DNA from 3 places in the Novosphingobium sp. CCH12-A3 genome. Region 3 is predicted to be linked to each of the others. Evidence: predicted binding sites of a transcription regulator. Region 3 holds the regulator's gene; each other region holds the start of a gene.
What was found. Region 3 encodes LexA, which represses DNA repair genes until DNA is damaged. Its sites were predicted from a motif close to GTTCCNCNCTTGTTCT; they were not measured.
Positions count from the first base shown of each region.

Region 1: AX703_RS19500 (S24 family peptidase) is a predicted target of LexA. The motif match lies at 2,193-2,208, and genes of this name have one in related genera.
Region 2: radA (DNA repair protein RadA) is a predicted target of LexA. The motif match lies at 3,920-3,935, and genes of this name have one in related genera.

Region 1 is NZ_LSIA01000236.1:7,135-15,186, reverse strand. Features, by position in the region: gene mobF (MobF family relaxase) at 1-8, shown strand, start outside; gene AX703_RS19515 (hypothetical protein) at 79-318, shown strand; gene AX703_RS19510 (hypothetical protein) at 343-540, opposite strand; gene AX703_RS19505 (DUF5818 domain-containing protein) at 540-848, opposite strand; gene AX703_RS26885 (thermonuclease family protein) at 839-1,264, opposite strand; gene AX703_RS19500 (S24 family peptidase) at 1,277-1,918, opposite strand; gene dcm (DNA (cytosine-5-)-methyltransferase) at 2,373-3,629, shown strand; gene AX703_RS19490 (very short patch repair endonuclease) at 3,622-4,074, shown strand; gene AX703_RS19485 (type II restriction endonuclease) at 4,090-5,307, shown strand; gene AX703_RS19480 (SNF2-related protein) at 5,410-8,052, opposite strand, start outside.
Region 2 is NZ_LSIA01000315.1:10,997-19,048, reverse strand. Features, by position in the region: gene AX703_RS26055 (MFS transporter) at 1-1,452, opposite strand, end outside; gene AX703_RS26050 (iron-sulfur cluster assembly scaffold protein) at 1,541-1,969, opposite strand; gene AX703_RS26045 (CvpA family protein) at 1,971-2,525, opposite strand; gene radA (DNA repair protein RadA) at 2,538-3,905, opposite strand; gene AX703_RS26035 (hypothetical protein) at 4,025-4,546, shown strand; tRNA gene AX703_RS26030 (tRNA-Leu) at 4,551-4,634, opposite strand; gene AX703_RS26025 (inositol monophosphatase family protein) at 4,675-5,499, opposite strand; gene efp (elongation factor P) at 5,503-6,066, opposite strand; gene AX703_RS26015 (hypothetical protein) at 6,175-6,552, shown strand; gene AX703_RS26010 (OPT family oligopeptide transporter) at 6,544-8,052, opposite strand, start outside.
Region 3 is NZ_LSIA01000160.1:749-8,800, reverse strand. Features, by position in the region: gene gltX (glutamate--tRNA ligase) at 1-1,138, opposite strand, end outside; gene AX703_RS12375 (ComEC/Rec2 family competence protein) at 1,168-3,468, shown strand; gene AX703_RS12370 (energy transducer TonB) at 3,578-4,246, opposite strand; gene lexA (transcriptional repressor LexA) at 4,496-5,215, opposite strand; gene AX703_RS12360 (molybdopterin molybdotransferase MoeA) at 5,335-6,540, opposite strand; gene moaC (cyclic pyranopterin monophosphate synthase MoaC) at 6,537-7,010, opposite strand; gene AX703_RS12350 (NYN domain-containing protein) at 7,236-7,985, shown strand; partial or broken gene AX703_RS12345 (serine hydrolase) at 8,047-8,052, shown strand, end outside.

The DNA of each region.
Region 1 (8,052 bases), on a different contig from region 3:
GCATATAGTGTCGCCCCTTTCACACCTCTCCGCACGCCGCCGGTTGACGATAAGTTCTTTATTTGTTCTCATGGGCGCATGCGCCGAATCTCTGACGACCTTTTTCTGACCCACCTCGAAGTCGCCATGGCCGTTGCGCCAGAGCACACCCTCGCTCGCCTCAATGCCGATGATCCGCGTGTGCAGCGTGGTGCGCGTGTCGATCTTGCTCGCCATCTGGTGGAGCGCATGCGTGGTTTCAGGATCGAAGTCGATGCGTGTGGCCCATCCAGCGCGCAGGCATGTCTCTTTCCAGGCGATCTTTCGCCGATCGGATGAACGAGACGGTAGCGCCGAAGACGGCTACTGCAGCCGGGCGCCATCACGGCTGGAGGTCAGCTGGACAATCCGCTCAGCGATGGCCTGCCACGCACGAATGCCAGCCTGGTCGTTCGCGAGAGCGAGAGCGCCAATCTGCTCGGCGACGTGCAACGGTGCCTTGTCGCCATGGGTTTGCAGAACATGGTTGGCACAGGCCCAGAGTTCCCAATCGCTGATCATCAAGAAAGCTGTCCGGCAAGCCCGGCCAGGGTCGCCAGAAGTCCGTAAATCACGAAACCACCAACGAGCAGGCGTTCGATTGGAAGCTGCATTTGGTGAGGTTGGGCTGTCCCTGCCGGCCAGACCTGCTTGCAGATCAAGCCGTTGAATCCCGTACGCTGGCCAGTGACGTCGACCTCGCGGCCGACAAGGCGTCGAGCTGACCTCGGCGCATCCAGTTCCCAGTGGCCGCCGCCTGCCTGGAGCACGAGGCCAAGCGGCCCTTCGACGAGCTCGCCACGAAGGTGTAGGTCGGGGCTTACCGGCACGCTGGCCCTTTCCAGTACCGGTCCCATCGCAGCACCGTTCTCGTGCGGATCATCGCGCAGGAGAGATCTGCGCCGGAGGGCAGGCGGCACCAGGCAGCCGTTCGGCTTCCGCCCGCGGAACCTTCGGAGCGGCATGACAGCCGCGGCCCTCGAACCACAACGTGACCCGTCGAAATCGTCCCGCGCGCGCCGCCCATTAGCTGGACAAGCGCATCGCGTGCCTCGATCGCCGTGGCATCGGGGCAGGGCTGATTGGTGCGGCAGCTGCCATCCATTTCCCGGGCGGCAATGCCAGCGATGCGAATGCGGGGCCCTTCCGCACACCAGACCGGGCCATCGCCATCCCAGACATGGGTTGGTGTGCAGGTGAAGGTCTGACTGGAGGCGACGATCGAGGCGGCAAGGAGGGCAAGCATCAGATGACCTCCTTAGAGTGCCCGTCCGAACCAGAGAACCCGCCCGACGATGTTGAGCGTCCGCTTTTCGAGGCCGCGCCAGCTTGGATAGGCCGGGTTGTCGCTCAGAACCGAAGCGCGCTTGCCCTGCGGTTCGAGGGCAATCCGCTTGACGCTCAGCATGTCATCCATCCGCAGGACATAGATCCCGTCTCTCAGGCGCGCCTGGCCATCGGCAAGATCGACCATGACCTCGTCGCCATCGTGGAGGGTGGGCTCCATCGAGTCGCCATGCACGGCGATGATCGACAGGCTCGATGCCTTGCTGGCGGTCAGCCGGCGCAGCCACTTCTCATCGAAGCCGAATTGCGCGGATTTGGATTCCATTTCGGCCAGAGCACCGTGGCCAGCCGACGCCTCGACATTGAGAACGGGCACATGGACCAGTTCGACGACCGGACCTGAGCGACGGGCAGGGGCACCAAGCACCTTCTCGTCCACCCCGAAAAAGCGGGCGAGCACCGAGCGATCCTGCTCGTCCAGGTGCCTCGGGCTGCCGCGGCGAATGTACTGCTGGATATAGGCTGCGTTGCGGCCGAGCAGTCGCGAAACCGAGGAATAATTCACTCCTCGTTGCTGGATCAGTTCGTCGAGGGCTTTCCGTGCGTCGTCCATGACTGTCAGTCCTATCGCGGGCACCTAGGAAAATCGATCCTAGACTCTAGGAAGGCTTCCTAGTAAGAACATAACAAGAACGCAAGCGCAAAGCGAGTCCAAGACAATGGAGCTTCTGGAGCAGATTGAGGAATATCTGGCGCGAACCCGGACGTCGCCGAGCACCTTCGGCAGGTTGGCTGTCGGAGACCCGAGGCTCGTTGCTGACCTTAGGTCAGGCAGGCGCCCGCGTCGGCGGACCGAAGAACGCTTGCGCGGTTATCTGAAAGACGTGGGAGCAAGTGGTGAAATCAGCCGAACTGGCCAGAGCGTTCGCAACCCGATGGCTTGTCGGCTCTCTCAAGATGAAATTGCTGTCGAGTTGCCCGCATGAAAGGTGAACATTAAAGGAACAGAGCTTGCCCTCTGGGAATCATTCTGCCAACGTGACCGAATTCGACACAGCGAGGCGACGATGCGCAGATCAGTGGTACGGCAGAACGACTTTAATCAGCTGTGTGACCGAGCAGGCCTGTCTCATGCCGAAGCAGCCGCGCTGCTTTCAGTGTCCGAGCGCACCATCGCCCGTTACGCGAACGGCACCGGGCGTCCGTCAGCACTCGGGCGACGGGTCCTTGAAGATGCGGCGCGGAAGACAGTTCAACAGCCGCGCCAGGTTTCATTCCGGTTCATTGATCTGTTTGCCGGAATTGGCGGTTTGAGGATCGGTTTTCAGGGCATCGGCGGCCATTGCGTCTTCACGTCTGAATGGGATGCCAACGCCCAGAAAACCTATGCGCAGAATTTCCGGGACAACCATCCACTGGCCGGTGACATCCGGGAGTATGCCGAGGATCCGGCGAAAATCCCCGAGCATGACGTGCTTCTTGCGGGTTTCCCCTGCCAGCCTTTCTCGATTGCCGGTGTGTCAAAGAAGAATGCGCTGGGGCGACCGCATGGCTTCCTGTGCGACACGCAGGGCACGCTTTTCTTCGACACGGCCCAGATCATAGCGCACCATCGCCCCGCTGCCTTCGTGCTGGAAAACGTCAAGAATCTTGAAAGCCATGACAAGGGTCGCACCTTTGCGACCATCATGAATGTGCTGACGAATGAACTCGGCTATCATGTGCAGACGCGGGTCATCAGCTCAGAACATTGGGTTCCGCAAAAGCGCGAACGCATTTTCATCGTCGGATTCCGGGATCCGACGAGCTTTGATCTCAACGGGCTGAAACTGCCTGCAGGTGGTCCAAAGCTCGGCAGCATTCTTGAGCGGCATGAAGATGTCGATCCGCGGTACACGCTGACCGAACGGCTGTGGGAATACCTCCAGGCCTACAAGGAGAAGCACAATGCCAAGGGCAATGGTTTCGGCTACAGCCTGTTCGGACCGGACGATGTCACGCGCACCCTGTCGGCCCGCTATTACAAGGACGGCTCGGAAGTGCTCGTGGCCCAACCGGGCAAGCGTCCCCGGCGTCTGACGCCGCTGGAATGTGCCCGACTTATGGGCTTCGACCGGGGCGATCGTCGATGGAAGATCCCGGTTTCGGATACGCAGGCCTACCGTCAGTTCGGCAATGCTGTCGTGGTGCCGGTCGTGGAGTTCATCGCCGAGGCAATGAAGCCGCATATCGAGGCGGCGCTGGTGATTGGAAACGAACGTCCAACAACTGCACCGGTCACCGTGACCCGTCCCGATCGGGAGCCAGCGCTCGCACATGGCTGACATTGTACCGGCTGATGTCCGCAGCCGGATGATGGCAGGTATTCGGGCGACTAACACCAAGCCTGAACTGCTGCTTCGAAAGGGGCTTCACGCGCGCGGCTTGCGATTTCGGCTTCACGATCCCGCATTGCCGGGCAAGCCGGACATCGTGTTCACACGCCATCGGGCCGTGATCCTCGCCCATGGCTGCTTTTGGCACGGGCACGACTGCCATCTATTCAAATGGCCATCGACGCGCCCCGACTTCTGGCGCTCAAAGATCGCACGCAACCGGGAGGTTGATGCTCGCACTGACGCCGCGCTTGCTAATGCTGGATGGCGGCAGGCAGTCGTCTGGGAGTGCGCGCTCAAGGGGCGGACCCGATTGCCATTGGACAACGTACTCGACAGCTGTGAGAACTGGGTCAGGTCTGACCGGCAGCGGATGGAGATCAGGGGAACATAAATGCGTCGGGGGATGTTGTCGGATCTTTTCGTTGGCGTGGTTGCCAAGCAGCTTACGCTGGTCGAGACGATTACCGAGCGGTCGAACCAGCACGAGTTTCAGGGGACGAGGCCGCTGCGGCGTCTGATGGGCGACGAAGACCGGCGTGGCATTCCGACGCGCTTCATCTGGATTTCAGGGGAGCAGGAGGCTCTGGCGGAGGACGGCTTCATGAGCTGGTCCAACGTACGCAAGGGCAAGCCCCGCGCGCCAGAATATCACCTCTATTATTCCGGCAACTCGGTCACTGAAATGATGCGACCGGGCGACATGCTGTTCCTTGCTCTGCAGCGTGATGGCTTGGTGCTGGTGGTCATCACGCCTGCCGGAACCGTCCAGAACCAGCTCATGTGGCTGTTCGGGCTGGAGGAGCAGCCGGAGCTTGGCTTTACCTATCAGGAAATCTCCGCTGACCAGAGCGCCGAGCTCGATTTCGCAGCCCGCTATATTCTCGACGAGTTGGGGATTGAGCCCGAGGAGCCTGAGGCTGATCGACTCGACAGTCTTATCGAGCCGTTCGGGCTGCAATTCCCGACGACCCGGGTGTTTTCTGACCTTGCCCGTTCCTCGCTGCCAGAGGTTTCAGCGGCAGATGATCCGGATCTGGCGTTGATCGACTGGATGGATCGGGAGGAGCAGCTCTTCCGGCGCCTGGAGCGCAGGATCGTGGCAGCGCGAATCGGCGACGGGTTCCGGGCGGCCGATGGTGCCGACGTCAATGGCGCCGACGTCGATGGCTTTCTGTCCTTCTCCCTGAGCGTCCAGAACCGGCGCAAGGCGCGCGCTGGTCAGGCTCTGGAGAATCATCTCGAGGCTGTTTTCCTAGCGCAAGGTATCCGGTATGCCCGCGGGGCCGAGACTGAGAACCGCAACAAGCCGGACTTTCTCTTCCCGGGACAGGCTGAATATCGGGACCCGGCGTTCTCGTCGGCGCGCCTTACGATGCTGGGCGCGAAGTCGACCCTCAAGGACCGCTGGCGTCAGGTTCTATCCGAAGCTGTCCGCATCGAAGAGAAGCATTTGCTCACGTTGGAGCCCGGCATTTCAGAAAACCAGACCAATGAAATGCAGGCCAAGAAGCTGCAGCTGGTAGTGCCGCAGCGGCTTCATGCCACATATCGTCCGGCGCAACGGGCATGGCTCATGAGCCTAGTGGACTTCGTGCCGCTGGTTAGGTCGAGGCAGGAAGCCTGACCCGCATCGTGACTTCACTCGATTGTGCTTCGGCGGCTCAGTCCCGTTTCCAAAGAGCCAAGAATTGGTCGCACCTGCTTCGTGTCCACCGATACCACCGTACTAGTCGATAGTCCGCAGGCCCGCCAATATTGAAATAGTTTGCGGCTCGCCGGCTAGAAGCTCTCCGGTTTGGTAGTGGCGGATCAGAGCCAGAGCTTCACCTGAGTTGATCTCGCTTGATGCTGATAGTCGTTCGAGAGCGGCCACCTGCCCAAGCCATAGCTCTTCCGGCACGCCCTCGGGGCGGCCGTTTCTGCGACGTTCCGCAGCAAGATTTCGGTTTCGGAGTTCAGCTTCGAAGGTTGCCGACGTCTGCGCCGCTAAGATTTCAAGTGCGCTTTTGGTCCGTTCAACCGCATCTTCGTGAAACTGCGTGACAGCTTTCGCCACCAGATCCCGATGCACGACTTCCAAACGCTCCACCAAATCCTGTTTCATGAGAGGCTGGGCCGCAAGCCTGCCCCTCGCAGCCGCCTTCCAGTCTGGTGGAGAAAATGGCTGTAGGTATGTCTCGATTTGCTCTCGTGACAACATGTGCCAGCCCTCCTTTCCGTGGGCCGATCCGATGAGGAGAAGTCGTGCCGGTGCGGCAAGCCTCACGGCGCGCTGCACTGCCCGCCAGCGACTCATGAGCGCCTTGCGATCCGCGAGGAGGGCACTGCGTTGCGCTTCGGTCGGCGCAGCGGCGAGCAATTCCTCCGCCTGGGTGGACCACAAGCCCGGCAAAAGCTCATCAGGAAATGGATCTATTTGGGCGGCCGACAACAGAACCGTGGAGCCAATTGCAAGCGCCGGATGGCCTTCTGGCATCATGACGATGGACTGCGTGAGGCGCTTTGCCTGACTAAATGTCGAGGCAGCTGCAGCGCAGTACCCGTCAACGAGGGCGTCAAAGATTACGCTGCCGTTGTCGAGAAAGTGGAGCGGCCGCGGAGTGTCTTCCCCTTCGTCGGTCAGGACCGTCCTGCGCGGTGGCGACGAGACGTCGGAGCGGCGCAAAATGAAGGGAGCGTGGTCCGACATCCAGCGATCATGATTAACCCCAGGCAGCAGAAATGGGCTTTGACCTGCCCTGCCGGACGCTGCCTGTCGGGGATACCACATTGTTCTGAAGCGATAGTTGTCGACCTTATCGGTCCTTCGGCCGACATCAAAATCCCCGGCCCGATCCATAGTTTTCAGCCAGATGGCTACGGCGCTTTCTTTTTTCGCTACCGGCGTATGTCCGGCAACGCTCGCGCCAATAGACTGACGCTCATGGTCGTTCTGTTGCCACGTTGCGTAACTCTCCCTTGCTGCAGCGGTGTTCGCCGACGCATCCAGTTTGATGCTGCTCGGTAGCCCTTGATCGGCCACAGTGAGCTTTGAGATGGTATCCGGGCTCGATCCTGCGATAGCTGTTTGTGCCAAGAGCTCCTGCACATCTGCAAGCTGCTCCGGAGACAATGGCGGCAGCGGGGCGTCAAAGACGCCCATCGCGGCCATGCAGTCCGCGACTGCAGTTTCCTGCGTTCCTTCGACTAGTATTCGCCAGATATCTATCCAGCGTTGCCCATGGGCGTCAACGCGACCGCCACCCAGTCGGTCGATGCGGCCGATTAGCTGGTCAATGCTGTCGATCTCCCAAGGGAGAGAGTAGAAAATTATGCCACTCGAAACCTGATGGAGGTTAAGCCCGGCCTGAACCCAGTCACCCACCAGAAGTAGACGGTTCTCTCCTGAGTTGAGTGGGGCAAGCGTCGCCTGCATTTCCCGCAAGTTTGTCACTCGGTCGTCTTCTCCCGAAGAGGGCCGACGGAGCACAGAGATCGCCTCTTCAAGTTCCGGAAAGTACCTCGGCAGCGCTGTCTGCAACAGATCGATCGTTGGATTATCGCCGCACACCACGATGAACGTCTGGTTCGAGTCACTTGCCCACTGGCTCGCCAGAATATCGAGGAGAGCGCCAAGGCGGGCATCGCCCGGGTCGTCGAGCGTGAGTTGACGTGCAGTGCGGGCAAGTTCGCTCAGCTCCCCGCCACCGGCAGCGATCTCGGCGAGTACAACGCGTGCCGCGCGCGCACTTCGCTGCAAAGACTTTGCCGCAGTCCATTGGGGACCTTCAAAACCAAGGCGCGGATTAACTTTCCGGACGAGAGCGCGAGCAATTTCAATCCTGAGCCGTTCATGGTGCAACGGCTGCGCACGTATGGAGTGATTGCGCCTGCGCGGGAGCCGATCACTCCAGTCGCTTCGGCTATTTCTGACGATCCGCCTTCCTGCGGCGAACTTGGCGTGAACCAGTGGAAGCCATGCATCACCATTCAGAAGTTCAGTCGATGCGCCTGCTTCCCGTTCCTGAAGCAGCCCGTCAATTGTCTTATCCTGAAGTTGCGCGAGCTGAGCAATCTCAGGCTCGAGAATTCGCATCAGCATGTTGCGCCAGGCGGCATCTCCAAGGCGAGGCGTCGCCGAAAGCACCAGAACCTGTCTGAAGCCGCCTGCAATTTGAGAAATTGTCTGGACTGCATCTCGCGGCATCGTCTGCGGCTCATCGACAATGAGAAGATCGAAAACCTGGCTGTCCGCCTGGAAAATGCGGCCTCCTTCATCGTCTCTGATCGTCAGGTCGCGCGGGCGCACTAAGGTCACGGAGGGTAGGTTCGCACTGTCAAAATCCGAAGCGCCGACCAACGCAGGCATTACGTGACCCTTGGTCCAGCA
Region 2 (8,052 bases), on a different contig from region 3:
TGTGCCAAGATGATAGGGGATCGACATCGAACTGTAACGGATCCGCGGCGGGAACATCTCGGACAGGAGGGCGGCGACCGGGCCGTACGTGGCGCCGGACATCGCCATGAGCAGCAGCAGCGCGGCGAGGATGAGGGCAAGACGGAGCGGCGAAGGCTTAACCTTGGCAAAATCATAGCCGAAGGCTGCCAGTTCGCTCTGGAGTGCCTGCGCCCTTACCGTTGCCTTTTCAGCCCATGGATAGTCCGCGAGAGTTAGCGCTTCGCCTCCGACAGTTACGGCAAAGTTGCCCTTCTGCTCCAGAGAGTAGGAAATCCCCGAGGCGGATAGATCGGAAAGCAGCTTTCCGCACTTGCTTGTCTGTTCGCCCTGGAACGGACTGTAATCACACTCCGCCCCGGACACGAGCACAGGACTTCTTTGCGCTGCTGTAGCAAGCTCCGGATTGGCGGCCGACCCTAGAAGCCAGAACGTGGGGAAGAGCAGCAGGAGAGTGACGGCATAGCCGATCACGATCGGCTTCTTGCGCCCGATCCGGTCTGAAAGTGCGCCGGCCATAAGGTAGAACGCCATGCCGATCGCTCCGCCTATGCCGACGATGACCTCCGCCCAAGTGTCGTCAAGTCGCATCGCGGACTTGAGAAACGCAAGGCTGGAAAACATCGCGGTATACCAGATAACGGTCAGACCAGCGGCGATGCCGAACAGCGCGATGAAGATGCGGCGCTTGTTACCTGGATAGGCAAAGCTCTCGACGAAGGGATTGTTTGCCAGCTCTCCCTGCTCCTTCATCGCCTTGAAGACAGGGCTTTCCGAAAGCTTGAGGCGCATCCACAACGATACCGCAAGCAGCGCAAGGCTGACCAGGAACGGCACGCGCCAGCCCCAGGAATTCCACACCGCCTCGCTCATCACGCTCTTGCTCGTCAGGACCACGATGAGGCTGAGTACGAATCCGCCGACCACGCTGGCCTGGATATAGCTGGTGTAATAGCCCCGGCGACCACCCGGCGCATGTTCTGCCACGTAAACCGCAGCGCCGCCGTATTCACCACCAAGCGCAAGGCCCTGGAGGACTCGCAGAAGAATGACGATTGCGGGGGCGACAAGGCCGATGCTGTCAGCCGAGGGAATAAGGCCGACGCCTGCGGTGGCGATACCCATGAGCGTCACGGTTACGAGGAACGTGTACTTGCGGCCCAGCTTGTCACCCAGGAAGCCGAACAGCACGGCGCCCAGAGGACGAAAGCCGAAACCGACGGCGAACCCTGCCCACACCAGTAGCAGCTGGAGCGTTGCGTTGTCGGATGGGAAGAACGTCTTGCCGATGATCGCGGCAAGTGTGCCGTAGATGAAGAAATCGTACCACTCGAACACGGTACCCGCCGAACTGGCAGCGATCACCAGCCTGATGTCGGAAGCGCTCGGCTCCACCGCGGCCCCGTGTTTCATGGTATCTGGCACTCGATTTCCCCCGCGTCACTCTTATCGGAGGGTGCTGTAGCCAAGCGGAGTCGCCTGCCGCAAGCCCCGCATTCGATCAGGGAAGGACATGCTCCGGCAGAGCATCAAGTGCGGCATCCCATGCGAGCAGTATCGCGGCGTGGCGAGCGGGATAGGCGAGCGCCGGATTGAGCAAGTGGATGCCCGGCCACTCAGGCTGGTTGCCCTCCCCCACCAGCCATGCCGCCAGCGTCACCCGTGCCCGTGCAATGTCGGTTCGGGAGCGGCCAGCAGCCTGCTCGGCAAAGACCGCAGCCGCTGCCTGGCCAACCGCGCAGGCGTGCGGGCGAACGCCGACTGCCTCTATGGCGCCAGTATCGTCCGTGCGAAGCGAAAGTTCGATCGAACTGCCACAACTGCGTGACCTAGCCGCGCCGTGATACGGCGCATCCGACACCCACGGATACTGTGCCAAAACCATGGCCTGGCCCAGGATGTCGGCCGTGTAGAGCCCGCGCGTGGTCATTCTATTCGCCCAGCAACTGCTTGCGCGCCTTGCGCCTGGCAACTTCACGGGCCTGATCGGCAGCTTCTTCACGGCGCTCCGAAATCAGTGTCAGCAATTCTTCGCTTGCGGCATTGAGGAAGGGATAGGCGCGCGACTGCACGATCCACTCCGGACGCCCATCCTCACCCCAGACGAGATCATAGCCGAAGACGATGATCGAATAGCCCAGCACGACGATGATGAAGCCCTTGACCGCGCCGAACCCGAAACCCAGCACGCGATCAATCGGTCCAATCGCCGAATCCCGACTGGCAGACCCCATCCGACGCGCAATAATCCGCGTGAGAAGATAGGGGAGCAACAGCAGCAGGAAGAATGCGAGGACCCCGGCGCCAGTCTCGGTCGGCAGATGGACGGCCAGCCAAAGCGTCAGCGGTGCGTGGAGATAATGCACTGCCAGCAAGGCAATGCACCACGCGGCCAGCGAGAGCACTTCCTCGATGAAGCCACGTATGAATCCCCCGACGGCACCGATGCCCAGGAAGATCAGGACGACATAATCAAGACCGGTCATTGCGCCGCGAGCCTATGAGCCGCCCATTATGCGGTCAATGAGATTTGGCAGCAGCTTGAGCGGGGAGTAGCGCAGACCGTCGACCTTTTCCGCGCCTGCTTCGGGTCCGCAGCCGAGGCTGAAACCCAGCTTGGCCGCTTCGCGCAGGCGAACGGGTGTGTGGGCCACCGGGCGGACTTCGCCAGCGAGCGAGACCTCCCCGAACCAGATCGAAGCGGCAGGCAAAGGGCGGTCCGACAAGGCGGAGATCAGCGCTGCGGCCACGGCAAGGTCGGCGGCCGGGTCGGTCAGACGGTAACCGCCTGCGACATTGAGATAGACTTCGGCCGTCGAAAAGCTCAAGCCGCATCGGGCTTCGAGCACCGCCAGCAACATGGCAAGCCGGCCACTGTCCCACCCCACCACGGCGCGCCGCGGTGTGGCCCCGCTCGCGAGCCGGACCGTAAGCGCCTGAATTTCAACCAGCACCGGCCTCGTGCCTTCAAGTGCCGGGAAGACTGCGCTGCCCGCGACCTGATCCTCGCGCCCCGAAAGGAACAGCATCGAGGGATTGCCGACCTCTTCCAGCCCTGCCCCGGCCATTGCGAAGACGCCGATCTCGTCCACGGCGCCGAAGCGGTTCTTGATTGCGCGAAGAATGCGATACTGGTGGCTGCGCTCCCCTTCGAAGCTCATGACCACATCGACCATGTGTTCGAGCACGCGCGGGCCCGCGATCGAGCCGTCCTTGGTAACGTGGCCCACAAGCACCAGCGAGACGCCGGTTTCCTTTGCATAACGGATAAGTTCGAACGCACATCCGCGAACCTGGCTGACCGTGCCCGGCGCACCTTCGATCTGGTCCGAATGCATCGTCTGGATCGAATCGATCACCAGCAGCGAGGGCGGGTTCATCGATCCCAGCGTGGTCAGAATGTCCCGCACCGATGTAGCCGAAGCCAGTTGGATCGGCGCCTTGCCGAGGCCGAGGCGGTCAGCCCGCAGGCGAACCTGATCCGACGCTTCTTCGCCGCTGATATAGACCGCCTCGCCTCCGGCCATAGCGATCTGCGCCGCCGCCTGAAGGAGCAAGGTTGACTTGCCGATGCCGGGATCACCGCCCATCAAGACAGCACAACCGGGAACAAGCCCGCCGCCCAGTGCCCGATCAAACTCGGCAATGCCTGTGGACCGGCGCACCGGAAGCGCGACCGGCGCATCAAGCGGCACGAAGGCAACGCGGCGGCCGCCACTAGACAGGTCATGCTTGGCCGAGAAGATCGTTTCCGGCGCTTCTTCGACAAGCGTGTTCCATTCGCTGCAATCAACACATTGCCCCTGCCAGCGGGTGGTGACGCTGCCACAGGCCTGGCAGACGAAGCGACGTTTGGGTTTGGCCATGCAGTGCGATTACCAGAACATAGGCGGAACGCAAGCGCATCTCCGCCATTTCCGTAGCTCTTTGCTAACCATGCTGTGGGGCATCATCCTTAACGGCGCATCAGGTATGCCCCTTAGCCATGGCCGCGCCGTCTGATCATTTTCTGGGTATCCAGCCCCGCATGTACCGCCACTTTGCGGTACTCACCGTTGCCCTTTCGACGGTGATTGCCGTGTTCGCCAACGGTGATGCGCAGGAGGCGATGGCACAGGCTGACCGTCACGCCGAGCGCCAGGCTGCCAAGGCGCGGAGCGGCAAGGCCAAGTTGGTGGACAACCGCTCCAGCCAGCGCAAGTCGTCGTCGGGACAGGCCGGGTTCAATGGCCAGTTCGGCGCGCCGATGGATGGCAGCGGGGGACCCGGCGGGAACAGCAGCATCATTCCCGAGGGAATGACGACAGCGCCCGGCACGATCATCATCGAAGTTGACCAGGCTGCGCTTGCCCGGATGACGCCTGCGCAACGCGCAGCCTATCTGCGCAAGCTTGAGGAAGAGCGGAAAAAGCGCCTGGAACAGGGGCAGATGACGCCGACGCCCGAGCAGGTCAGCGCGCTTGCCGCGCAATCGGCGCTGCGATCCGGATCGGATGCTGTCGATTAGGGAATGGTGCCCCTGGCCCGACTCGAACGGGCACGTATTTCTACAAACGATTTTGAGTCGTTCGCGTCTACCATTCCGCCACAGGGGCACTGGACGGCACCGGCCTTAGCCAGCGCCGTCCTGCAACGTCAAGCGTTACGGAGTGCGCCAACAAGAAGCTTGTGGAGCTTCGAGTGCAGCGCATCGTTGCCGGCGAGGATCGTCTCGTCGCAGATCGGGTGCGAGCGCCCCTTGTAATCGGACACGAAACCGCCGGCTTCGCGCACGAGAAGGCAACCTGCTGCCGTATCCCAGGGATAGAGACCGGATTCCCAGAATCCGTCGAAGCGGCCCGCTGCGACCCAGGCAAGGTCGAGCGAGGCGACGCCGAAACGGCGGATACCGGCAATGCGGGGGCCCAACTCGCTGTAGATGCGAATCCATTCACCCATGTCACCCCGGCCGGAGAACGGAATGCCAGTGGCAATCAGCGCCTCGTCGAGATGGCGACGCGCCGAAACGCGCAACCGGCGGTCCTGCAGCCATGCACCTTGCGACTTTTCGGCCCAGAAGCTTTCGTCGGTGATCGGCTGATAGACGAGCGCTGCGGTGACTTCGCCCCAGCCCTTCCCGTCCAGCGTGGGTTCCTGCACGGCGATCGAGATCGCGAAATGCGGAATGCCATGGAGGAAATTGCTGGTGCCGTCGAGCGGATCGATGATGAAGCGCGGCTTGCCCGGCTCACCGGCGATCTCACCACCTTCTTCCATCAGGAAGCCCCAGCCCGGACGTGCCGCGCGGAGATCATCCCACAGCGTGCGTTCGGCGTGCTGGTCGGCCTTCGAGACGAAGTCCGCCGGGCCCTTCTTGCTGACCTGAAGATGCTCGATCTCGCCGAAGTCGCGGCGCAGGCGGCCACCCGCCTTGCGCGCCGCGCGCTCCATCACGCGGATCAGGCCGGAAATGGCTGCCATCGATCAGTTCGCCTTGCCGACGTAGCTGCGCTCATACACATCGACGACGATGCGCGTGCCGCTCTCGATGTGCGGCGGCACCATCACGCGCACGCCATTGTCGAGGATGGCGGGCTTGTACGACGAAGAGGCGGTCTGGCCCTTCACCACGGCGTCGGCTTCGACGATGGTGGCTTCCACCTGTTCCGGCAGCTGCACCGAGATCGGGCGCTCGTCATACATTTCGAGAAGAACGGTCATGCCATCCTGCAGGAACGCTGCGGCATCGCCGAGCAGATCCTTGGGCAGGTTGATCTGGTCGTAGGTCTCGACGTCCATGAACACCAGGTCCTCGCCCTCGGCGTAAAGGAACTGGAAGTCCTTGGTGTCGAGGCGGACGCGCTCGACAGTGTCGGCGCTGCGGAAGCGGACGTTGGTCTTCCGGCCGTCGATGAGGTTCTTCATCTCGACCTGCATGAAGGCGCCGCCCTTGCCGGGCTGGGTATGCTGGGTCTTGGCGACCTTCCAGATGCCCTTTTCGTATTCCAGGATATTGCCCGGACGGATGTCCACGCCGCTGATCTTCATGATGGAAAGAGCCTTACCGTGAGTAGGGAAGCGCGGCCCTTAGCGGTTCGGGCCCAAAGCTTCAAGCGCGATTGCCCAACGCTGCTGCCACGTGCTAGCGCAACGAGCATGAAGCGCATGGTTGTTTTCGCAGTCGGAGTTCTCGGTCTTGCTGGCGTTGCCCAGGCGGTGCCGGGCGGCAGGCTGATGGTCCTGCCCAAGGGCGGCTGGACTTGCGAAGTGCCGGGCGATGCCGCGGTGCTTCCGGTCGAGAAGCCTGAACTGGGGTTCAAGACGATCCCGGATTCGAGCTATATCGCACCTGATGGATCGCGCGGCACCTATCTGCGCCTGGCAGACCGGGTGACGATCACCAGCGGCGTGTTCGCCGGCCGCCGCTTCCAGATGGACGGCGAGGAAATCCTGCGCGAACTGGCGACGGACGATACGCAACTCAACCTGCGTTGCGTTCATGCCGGGCCGGTCAACCTCTCTACCTCAGGCTGATCCCACGGCACTGTCACGCCGCATGCGCCAGTAGGCGTAGGCGATGATGCTCCCGAACGCGATCACGCCGAATGGCAGCGCGCCCGGGAAGTCCTCGACCACAGCCAGGGCATCGGGATTGTCGGTAGCCGCGACGATTGCGGCGTAGGCAATGTTGAACAGGCTGTCACCGACGATCAGGCCGGTGGCGGTGAGGACGCCCATGCGCTCGGCAAATTCGGGCGCGGACTGGCGGGCGGCCCATCCATTGTAAAGGTGGCCAAGTACCGCGCCAAGGATCACCATCGCCGTGACCGAGGTTGGCAGGTACATGCCCATGCCGACAGCGAGCGGCGGGAGCGAGCGGTTGCCGGTACGCTTCAGAATCTCGTCGACGAAGATAACGCCCACGCCGATCGCGGCGCCGAGGCCGACGAGGTTCCAGTCAAGATTGCCGCCGAGCACCCCTTGGGCAATGGCGGAGATCAGCGAGGCCTGCGGGGCCGAAAGCGCGTTCTCGCCTGCGCCTGGCGCTCCCTGGAAGCCGAAGGTTGAGTTGAGCAGGTCTAGGATCGGCGGGATCACGAGTGCCCCGAACAGCACGCCCAACACGAGAGCGACCTGCTGACGCCACGGCGTTGCGCCGACGAGCTGGCCGGTCTTGAGGTCCTGCAGGTTGTCGTTGGAGATCGTCGCGACGCCGAACACGATGGCGGTGACGAACAGGGCGAAGGCGACCAGCGCCTTGGTGTCATCCTCGCCCAGGCCTCGTCCGAACAGGCCAAGGAGAAGGAGCGAGATGCCAAGCGCGGCGAGGATTCCAACGCCGGAAATCGGGCTGTTCGACGCGCCGATCAGGCCGGCCATGTAACCGCAGACCGAGGCGATGATGATGCCGGCGACGAGTACGTAGATTACCGACGCGATCAGCGATAGCCCGAGCGCGGCCGCGACCGGGCCTCCGGTGGCGAAGTCTGCCAGCAGCAGGGCAATCGGGATCATCGCCGCAATGATGGTTCCTCCCACGATGCCGATGGGAATGTCACGCTCGGTCAGGTCAAGGCTGCCCATTCCGGCACCGCTGCGGGCGCGGTTGGCAGCGATGGCCGCAGTCACTCCCTTCACGATCGGTCCAATTACGCGAAGCAGCGTCCAGATCGCCGCGACACCGATCGTGCCAGCGCCGATGAAGCGGATCTTCTGGCGGAAAACCGTGCCGACGAATTCGGACAGTTCGGTTCCGGCCGGAATCCCGCCTGCCGTCAGTTGTGGAAGCAGAATGCCGAAGCTGATCACGATACCGACGAGCATGGCGATACCGACGGCAAGTCCAACGAGGTGGCCAACGCCGACCAGGGCGAGCGACAGTCCACCGGTCAACATCGAGCCGCCGGTTCCGACCTTGAACGCCCCTCCCACTTCCTCGACGGCCAGCTTCATCTTGGCGAGCAACGGGTAGAGCGCAGCGAGGAGCCCTCCTGCAGTCACTGCAGCAAGACCCTTCCGGTTCTCCTCCGCGCC
Region 3 (8,052 bases):
TGAGATCGGCAGCGCGCACCTTCAGCACCGGCATCGCTCTGGTCAGCAGATCCATGCCCGCTTTGGCGTCGAAGCCAGGCTCCAGCACAGCCAGACGCGGGGCGACCAGCCCGGCAAGCCGGGCATCATCAGCCTCGCGAATGTAGTGGCCATTGAGGTTCAGCAGCTTCTTGAGATCAAAGCGCGATGCGCCCTTGTTGACGTTGGCGATATCGAACCATTCAACCGCCTGATCGCGGCTGATGATTTCCTCGTCACCATGGCCCCAGCCGAGGCGCAGCAGGTAGTTGAACACCGCTTCGGGCAGCAGCCCCATCTCGTCGCGATAGGCGTCGACGCCCAGCGCACCGTGACGCTTTGAAAGCTTGGCGCCATCAGCACCGTGGATCAGCGGGATGTGCGCGTAGATCGGATCGGGCCAACCACCTTCGATCTCGTTCATCGCACGGACGATCACCAGCTGACGGAACGCATTGTTGATGTGATCGTCGCCGCGGATCACATGGGTGACGCCCATGTCATGATCGTCGACCACGACAGCGAGCATGTATGTCGGCGTGCCGTCCGAGCGCAGCACGATGAAGTCGTCAAGCTCGCTGTTCTGGACCGTGATGGAACCCTGAACGCGATCGGGAATCGTCGTTTCGCCGTCGCGCGGCGCCTTCATGCGCACCACGTAGGACTGGTCGGTCGGCCACTGATCTGGCGTCGCATCGCGCCACTCGCTATCGATGCGGAAGGGTCTGCGCTCGGCCTGGGCTTTCTCGCGACGAGCGGCGAGCTCTTCCTGCGTCAGGTAGCAGCGATAGGCGTGTCCGGCCTCCAGCATCTGGTGCGCGACATGAGCGTGCCGTTCCGAGCGGGCGAACTGGAACACAGGCTCCTCGTCTCCGCTCAGACCCAGCCAGTTCAGCCCGTCGAAGATCGCTTCGATGGCTGCATCGGTCGAGCGAGCACGATCGGTATCCTCGATGCGCAGCAGATACTTGCCGCTGTTGTGGCGAGCATAGAGCCAGTTGAACAGCGCCGTACGCGCGCCGCCAATGTGCAGGAAGCCAGTGGGCGAAGGGGCGAAACGGGTGACGACCGGGGCATTGCCGGGCGATCCTGCAGAAACGGTGTCAGTGGCGCTTGCCATCGGCCGCGCTTTCCTTTGCTTTGAATGTCATGGCGTCTCCGGCTGCAGATCGGCCAGCGGCAGACTACCCCGCCGCCGAACCGGTCCCTGAACCGGGCGAACGCGCGCGGCATTGGGACATCCGCGCGCGATTGTCCAGCATGCTTGATGGTCGGATCGACGCTGCAGAACGCTTCCTGGATGCACACCCGTTCGAACGGGGGCTCTGGCTGGTGGTGGCCTTTGCCGCAGGCATTGTCCTGTGGGTGGCGCTTCCCTCCCGCGCCGACTGGATTGCCGCACTGTTTGCGCTTGGGGCCATCGCCATCCTTGGCCTGCTGGCGATCAATGCCGAGAAGCGGCCTCACCTGCGCCTCGCCGTGGCAGGACTGGCGATCATGGTGGCTGCCGGCGAGGTCACCATCTGGACGCGCTCCGCGCTGGTGGGGCAACCAGGCATAGCTAGGCCGCAGGTTTCGGGTCTTGCTGGTGAAGTTCTTGAACGACGGGAGGAGCCGGCAAAGGCGCGCGCGCGCCTCGTATTGCGGGTGATGCTGGATGGCATGGCCGGTCCTGTCCGCGTGCGGGTCAACCTGCCTTACGACAAGGATCCGGGCGACGTGGCTGAAGGTGCCCGGGTCGCCCTGCGCGCCCGGCTCATGCCACCGGCCGCTCCCGTGCTTCCGGGCGCGTACGATTTTGCTCGCAGGGCCTGGTTCGATGGCCTTGCAGCGACGGGAACGGTGCTGGGCGATGTGCGAGTGGTCGGAAGATCAGATCGTGATACCACGCTTCGCAGCTTGCAGAAGTCGCTGGCCGAGCATGTCCGCTCACGGTTGACCGGATCGGCGGGGACAATTGCGGCCGCATTTGCCAGCGGGGATCGCGGGGCGATTGCTGCCAGCGATGAAGACGCCATGCGCGATGCGGGACTGACCCACCTCCTGTCGATCAGCGGCTTGCATGTCAGCGCGCTGGTGGGGGCCGTCTATTGGCTGGTTGCGCGCTTGCTCGCGCTCTTTCCCTGGGTTGCGCTCAGGATCCGCGTGCCTCTTGCAGCTGCGCTGGCAGGCGCCCTGGCAGGATTTGGCTATACCTTGCTGACCGGAGCGGAAGTGCCCACCATCCGGTCGTGCATCGGGGCATTGCTTGTCCTTGGTGCGCTGGCCTTGGGACGCGATCCACTATCGATGCGAATGGTCGCGGTTGGCGGCTTTGTCGTCATGCTGTTCTGGCCCGATGCCGTCCTTGGCCCCAGCTTCCAGATGAGCTTCGCCGCCGTGATTGCGATCATCGCCTTTCACTCGGCGGGCCCGGTCCGCTCGTTCCTCACCGGTGAACACCATGGGCTCCTGGTCCGGGCTGGGCGAAGCTTCGTAATGTTGCTGGCCACCGGCATGGTCATTGAACTCGCACTGATGCCAATCGGCCTGTTCCATTTTCATCGCGCTGGCGTTTATGGCTCGCTGGCAAACGTCATTGCCATTCCGCTGACCACTTTCGTGACCATGCCGCTGATCGGCTTGGCCCTGGTGTTTGATCTCGCAGGCCTTGGCGCACCGGTTTGGTGGCTGGTTGGCAAGTCCCTCGATCTGCTGCTGGCGCTGGCACACCTCGTGGCATCACAACCCGGCTCAGTAACTGCAATGCCGCCCTTCGAAACATGGAGCTACGTGCTGTTCCTCGTCGGCATGTTGTGGCTGGCACTCTGGGTGGGCAAGGTGCGCCTTCTTGGCACCATACCCGCCGGTCTTGCCATCACCGCCATGGTCCTGACGCCGCGGCCTGATGTGCTCGTCACCGGTGATGGCCATCATGCCGGCATAGCCGGCGAAGGATCGGACCTGATCGTCCTGCGCATGGGAAGGGGCGATTACATGCGGGACAACTTGCTCGAACTTGCCGGAATGGAAGGCAGCCTTCGTCGCCTCGATGAATGGCCGGGTGCTCGCTGCAATGAAGACTTCTGCGTTGCAATCGTGCTCAGATGCGAACGGCGTTTTACGCTCCTGATGGCCCGCAGCCGAAACTACATTGACGACATGGCGCTTGTGGCGGCCTGCGAGCGGGCCGACATCGTCATCGCCGATCGACGCCTTCCGGCATCGTGCCGCCCGCGCATGCTGAAGGCAGACCGACCCTATCTCGCCAATACGGGAGGCATATCCATCGATCTTGCCTCTGGCCGGATTCGCACCGTAGCGGAAACGCAGGGCCAGCATGGTTGGTATCGCTGGCCGGAACCCCGCCCGACGCCCAGCCTGACGCAACTCAACGACGTCGGAGTTGGAGCGACGGATGCGCCTGATGCAACCGTGCCGGTAACGGCGCCAGTGGCCACCAAGCGATGAATGCGACCCAGGGCGGTCCATTCCCTTGTCCGGCGGGCGATGATCTCGAAGCAGCGCTCTCTTCCGCCAGGCTTGCCGGGCGAACCTGACGTTCGCCCGGACCAATTCATCAGGGAAGGACCCAGCGCACCGAACCGACATAGCTCCCCGCAGTCGGCATACCGTCGCTGCCAAGTGCAGGAGTGAACCGCGCCCGCGCGCTGACTTTCGTGCATGTCGCTGCATCAAGGTCAGGAGACCCGCTCGATCCGGTAATCTCGCATCCCGTGACGCGGCCATCCACGCCTATCGAGAGGCGAAAGCGGGTTAGCCCTTCTCTTTCTTCTCTGATTGCGGCCGAGGGATAGTCGCGGTCCGAGACCCATGAGCCCGGCGATCCCTTCGGCGATGCTGTGCGAACGGCAAAGCTCGGCGAGGGAGAGGCGCGGGGGTCGGGCAGGACGTTCGGGATAGGGTCGACTGGTGTGATCGGGGTGACGTCGATATCCCGGACTGTGCTTGAAGGATCCACCGGCGTAATCGCGATGTCGGGGCGGGGGGCCACCAGCGAGCGGCTGTCAGGCTGTGGGGAAGGTTTCACGTCCGGCGGCGGCACGACAGGCGTTACCTTCACCTCCTCGTCCTCCCACTGCTTGGCAGGAAGTCGGTCCGTCAGGATCGTGACCATGCTGTTGGCGAACCCTGAAGCGATCGCCCAGATCGCCACTCCATGAAGCAGCCCGACCGCGATGAAGGTCTGTGTCTGCCTGCGTCTCGTATTCTCGATTGCATAAGCCATTGGCAACACCTCTTCCGTTGCCGACGCCCCAAGTTCTGGCGGGCCGTCCCGGAATGGGGCGCCCCATGGCGGGGCATTCGGTAACAGTGGATACTATACTTCACACTGGATCACATCCAGAAGAATCTCAACCAAATCGATTGATATTTGCCATAACATGCTGATGCAAAAAAAGCCGCCGCGCATTTCCTGCGCAGCGGCCTTTGCCATCAGGCACGCCCAAGGCCGGGCGCTATGTTGCAACAAACGTCAGTGGTAACGCCGGAGCAAGCCTGCAAGCTTGCCCTGCACGGTCACCTCGTCGGGGCGATAGAACTGCGGATCATAGGCAGCATTGGCAGGATCCAGCCGAACCATGCCCTTTTCGTGATGGAGATACTTGAGCGTGGCCTCTTCCCCACGCACAAGTGCAACCACGATCTCGCCATCGCGCGCCATATCTGTCTTGCGGACAAGCGCGTAATCGCCATCGAAGATCCCGGCTTCAACCATCGAGTCACCGGACACTTCGAGTGCGTAATGCTCTCCTGCGCCCAGTAGCGCGGCAGGAACCGGCAGGGTCGCCGTCGTCTCAAGCGCTTCGATTGGCACACCGGCTGCAATCTTGCCGTGCAGCGGCAGCTCGATCACGTCGTTTGCCGCCACAGGCACGGGAGGCGCTTTTGGTGCAGGACGAAGCGCCGTGACGCTTCCGCCCGTTGCTCCACCATCTGCATTGGCAATCTGCCGAACGGCGCTCTGCTTGCCCACCGCGCTGTCTGGCTGGCGGAGGACTTCGAGTGCCCGTGCGCGGTTGGGGAGGCGGCGGATGAAGCCACGCTCTTCAAGCGCCGAGATCAGCCGGTGGACGCCCGACTTGGACTTCAGATCGAGCGCTTCCTTCATCTCCTCGAACGAGGGGGAGATGCCCGACTCTTCAAGCCGGACCTGAATGAAGGTGAGCAGTTCGTGCTGCTTGCGCGTCAACATCGGCGGCCACTCCGCAATGCGCGGCTTCGAGGCAAAGCCGCTGGTCTTTCATGGACCGGGAGTAAATGTTCCATCCCGGCGAACGAATGCGGAACGGATAAGCAACCTGTTGCGACTCGTCAAGCAATTCCGCCATTTTCGAGGAGGTAGATAGGAACATCCGTTCCGGCCGGTTTGGCCTCGGCCCCTGCTTCCCGCACGGCCAACGCGTTGGCCCTTGAAAGTGGAGAGAGCGCTCCGGAATCCTGGAGCGGGTCGAGCCTTACCGACGCTCCGTCCCATATCGCGCGCAGGAACTCCATTCGGCTCCCGCCCTGCGCCAGTGGCTCTGCAAGCCGGGCTGGGATGGCTTTTGGCAAAGGCGCACTCGCGCCGAGCATCGCTCTCAACAGGGGGAGCATGAACAGGTAGGCCGTGACGAAGGCCGAGGCGGGATTGCCGGGCAGGCCGAGAATGATCTGGGATCCACGCGTTGCCACCAGCAGCGGCTTGCCCGGCTTGATGCCGATGCGCCAGAAGTCGATCGAGGCGCCAACGGCCTCGAGCGCCGGGCGAACGAGATCGTGATCCCCGACTGACGCCCCGCCGCTTGTGACTATGATGTCCGAGCTGTTTGCCGCGTCCAGCGCGCGGACCAATTCTGCGAGTTCGTCCGCCACAGGACCGGCATGGCGGATATCGACCGGCAGGGAGGCGGCCATCGCACAGAGCATCGGCCCGTTGCTGGCGGGAAGCTGGTGCAGGTCGGGCAGGTGGCCGGGAGGAACCAGTTCGTCGCCGCTGTCGATGACGGCCAGGCTGACACGCCGGCGCACGGGGAGATGGCTGTGGCCACCGGCGATGGCGAGCGCGATTTGCGCAGGGCTAATGCGGCTACCCGCAGAGATCAGCGTTTCGCGAGAGCTGAAATCCATGCCTGCGGGTCGAACGTGGCGCGAAGCGGGCTGCGGTGGCTCGCCGGTCAAGCTCAGCTCGTTGCCGTTGCGCGCGCTGTCCTCCTGAAGCAGCACCATGTCCGCGCCTTTGGGCAGGATGGCGCCAGTGCTGATGCGGGTGGCTTCATCGGGGCCGACCTCGCCGCCGAAGGGGTGACCGGCCGCGCTTTCACCGATCACGCGCCACGGGCCCGGAAGATCGGCACTGCGCATGGCATAGCCGTCCATCGCCGAAAGGGCTGCAGCTGGCTGCGTGCGCCGGGCAAGGAGGTCCTCGGCGAGGTAATGGCCAAGGCATTCGGCAACCGAGCGATGCTCGACGGGCAGCGAAGGCGCGAGCGCGAGCAACCGGCTCTGCGCATCGGCAAGGGGTAGGGGCGGCGCTTTCATTCCGGAGCGCGCCAGGTTCCGGACTTGCCGCCCCGCTTCTCGATCAGACGGACACTTTCGATCACCATGCCTTTGTCGAGAGCCTTGGCCATGTCGTAGATCGTCAGCAGGGCGAGGCTCACCGCCGTCAACGCTTCCATCTCTACGCCCGTGCGACCGGTCAACGAAGCGGTGGCAGTGCATTCGATGCCGTCGGCGACGAAGGCGAAATCGACGTTGACCGCATCGAGCACCAGCGGATGGCAGAGCGGGATGAGGTCGCCTGTCCTTTTCGCCGCCATGATCCCGGCAATCCGCGCTGGGCCAAGCACATCGCCTTTCGGAGCATTGCCGGACCTGATCGCCTCGAGCGTGGCGTCAGACATGCGAATCATACCACGTGCAATCGCGACGCGGTGCGTCTCGGTCTTGCCGCCGACGTCGACCATGCGAGCGGTGCCGGTCGAATCGAGATGGGTGAGGTCGTTCATCGTTGTCCCTGGAATGCTGAATGGGGGTTTACGGGGTTTACACTGTCCAGAGAGAACTGCGGAACGGGAGTTGGAACGCAGTTTTGGCGCGGATTTCCGGGGCTTTCAAGGTGCTTCGCTGACAGTCGGCACCATGGCAAAAACCTGCCCTGTAGGAAAGCGTTTCCAATCCGAAGTGACTACATATTGGGATTTCGTTAGCCTTCTGCCGCAATAAGTACATTGATGAATACTGTGCAGAACAAGAAGCGTGTTGCCATCATGATTGATGGCGAGAACGTGCCCGCAAGCACGATGTCAAAGATTGAAGCGATCGCAACGTCGTTGGGGGACGTGCAGTTGCGCCGTGTCTATGGAAACTTTGCAAACGGGGCGAATGGCGAATGGATAGACCATTCCAAAGACCATCCGCTCGATGTGAGACAGGTTACACCTTCAAAGAACAAGAAGAACACCACCGACATCGCCTTGGCTGTCGAGACAGTCGAAATCGTCCTGCGCAAGGGGTTTGATTGCGTCTGCATTGCATCGAATGACCGTGACTTTCAGCCACTTGTCGAATTTCTGCGCAGGGAGGGCGCCGAAGTGCATGGTTTCGGCGGTGATGCCGCTGACCTGAAACTCCGAAACAGTTGCTCGAAATACCATATCGTTCTGAACACGAGGAAGGCTGCCGCAACATCCTCTGAGAAAGTCGAGAAACCAACGGCAGCTGCGACCAAAGCCAAGCCCCCGCAAGAGCCGTCCAAATCGGAAGCCGCCAACTGGGCCAAAGTCAGGGAAGCTTTGAACGAGTTGGCCAACCAGCGGGAATGGGTGGCATTGCCGGAGCTCGCTACCGTCCTGAGCAAGGCGAAGCTCCAACCCGCCTCGTTCGGATCAAGGAGCTGGCTGCAAGTGTTCAAGAAGGACGGCCGCTTCGCCGTTGAAAAGATTGCGGGTTCCACCCAATCGCAGGTGCGGTTGGTGGCCTGACGTCACTTGCCGCCCTGCCAGCGCTCGCTATTGCACCAAGTGTCAATAACGGGAGCGGTGGATGCGG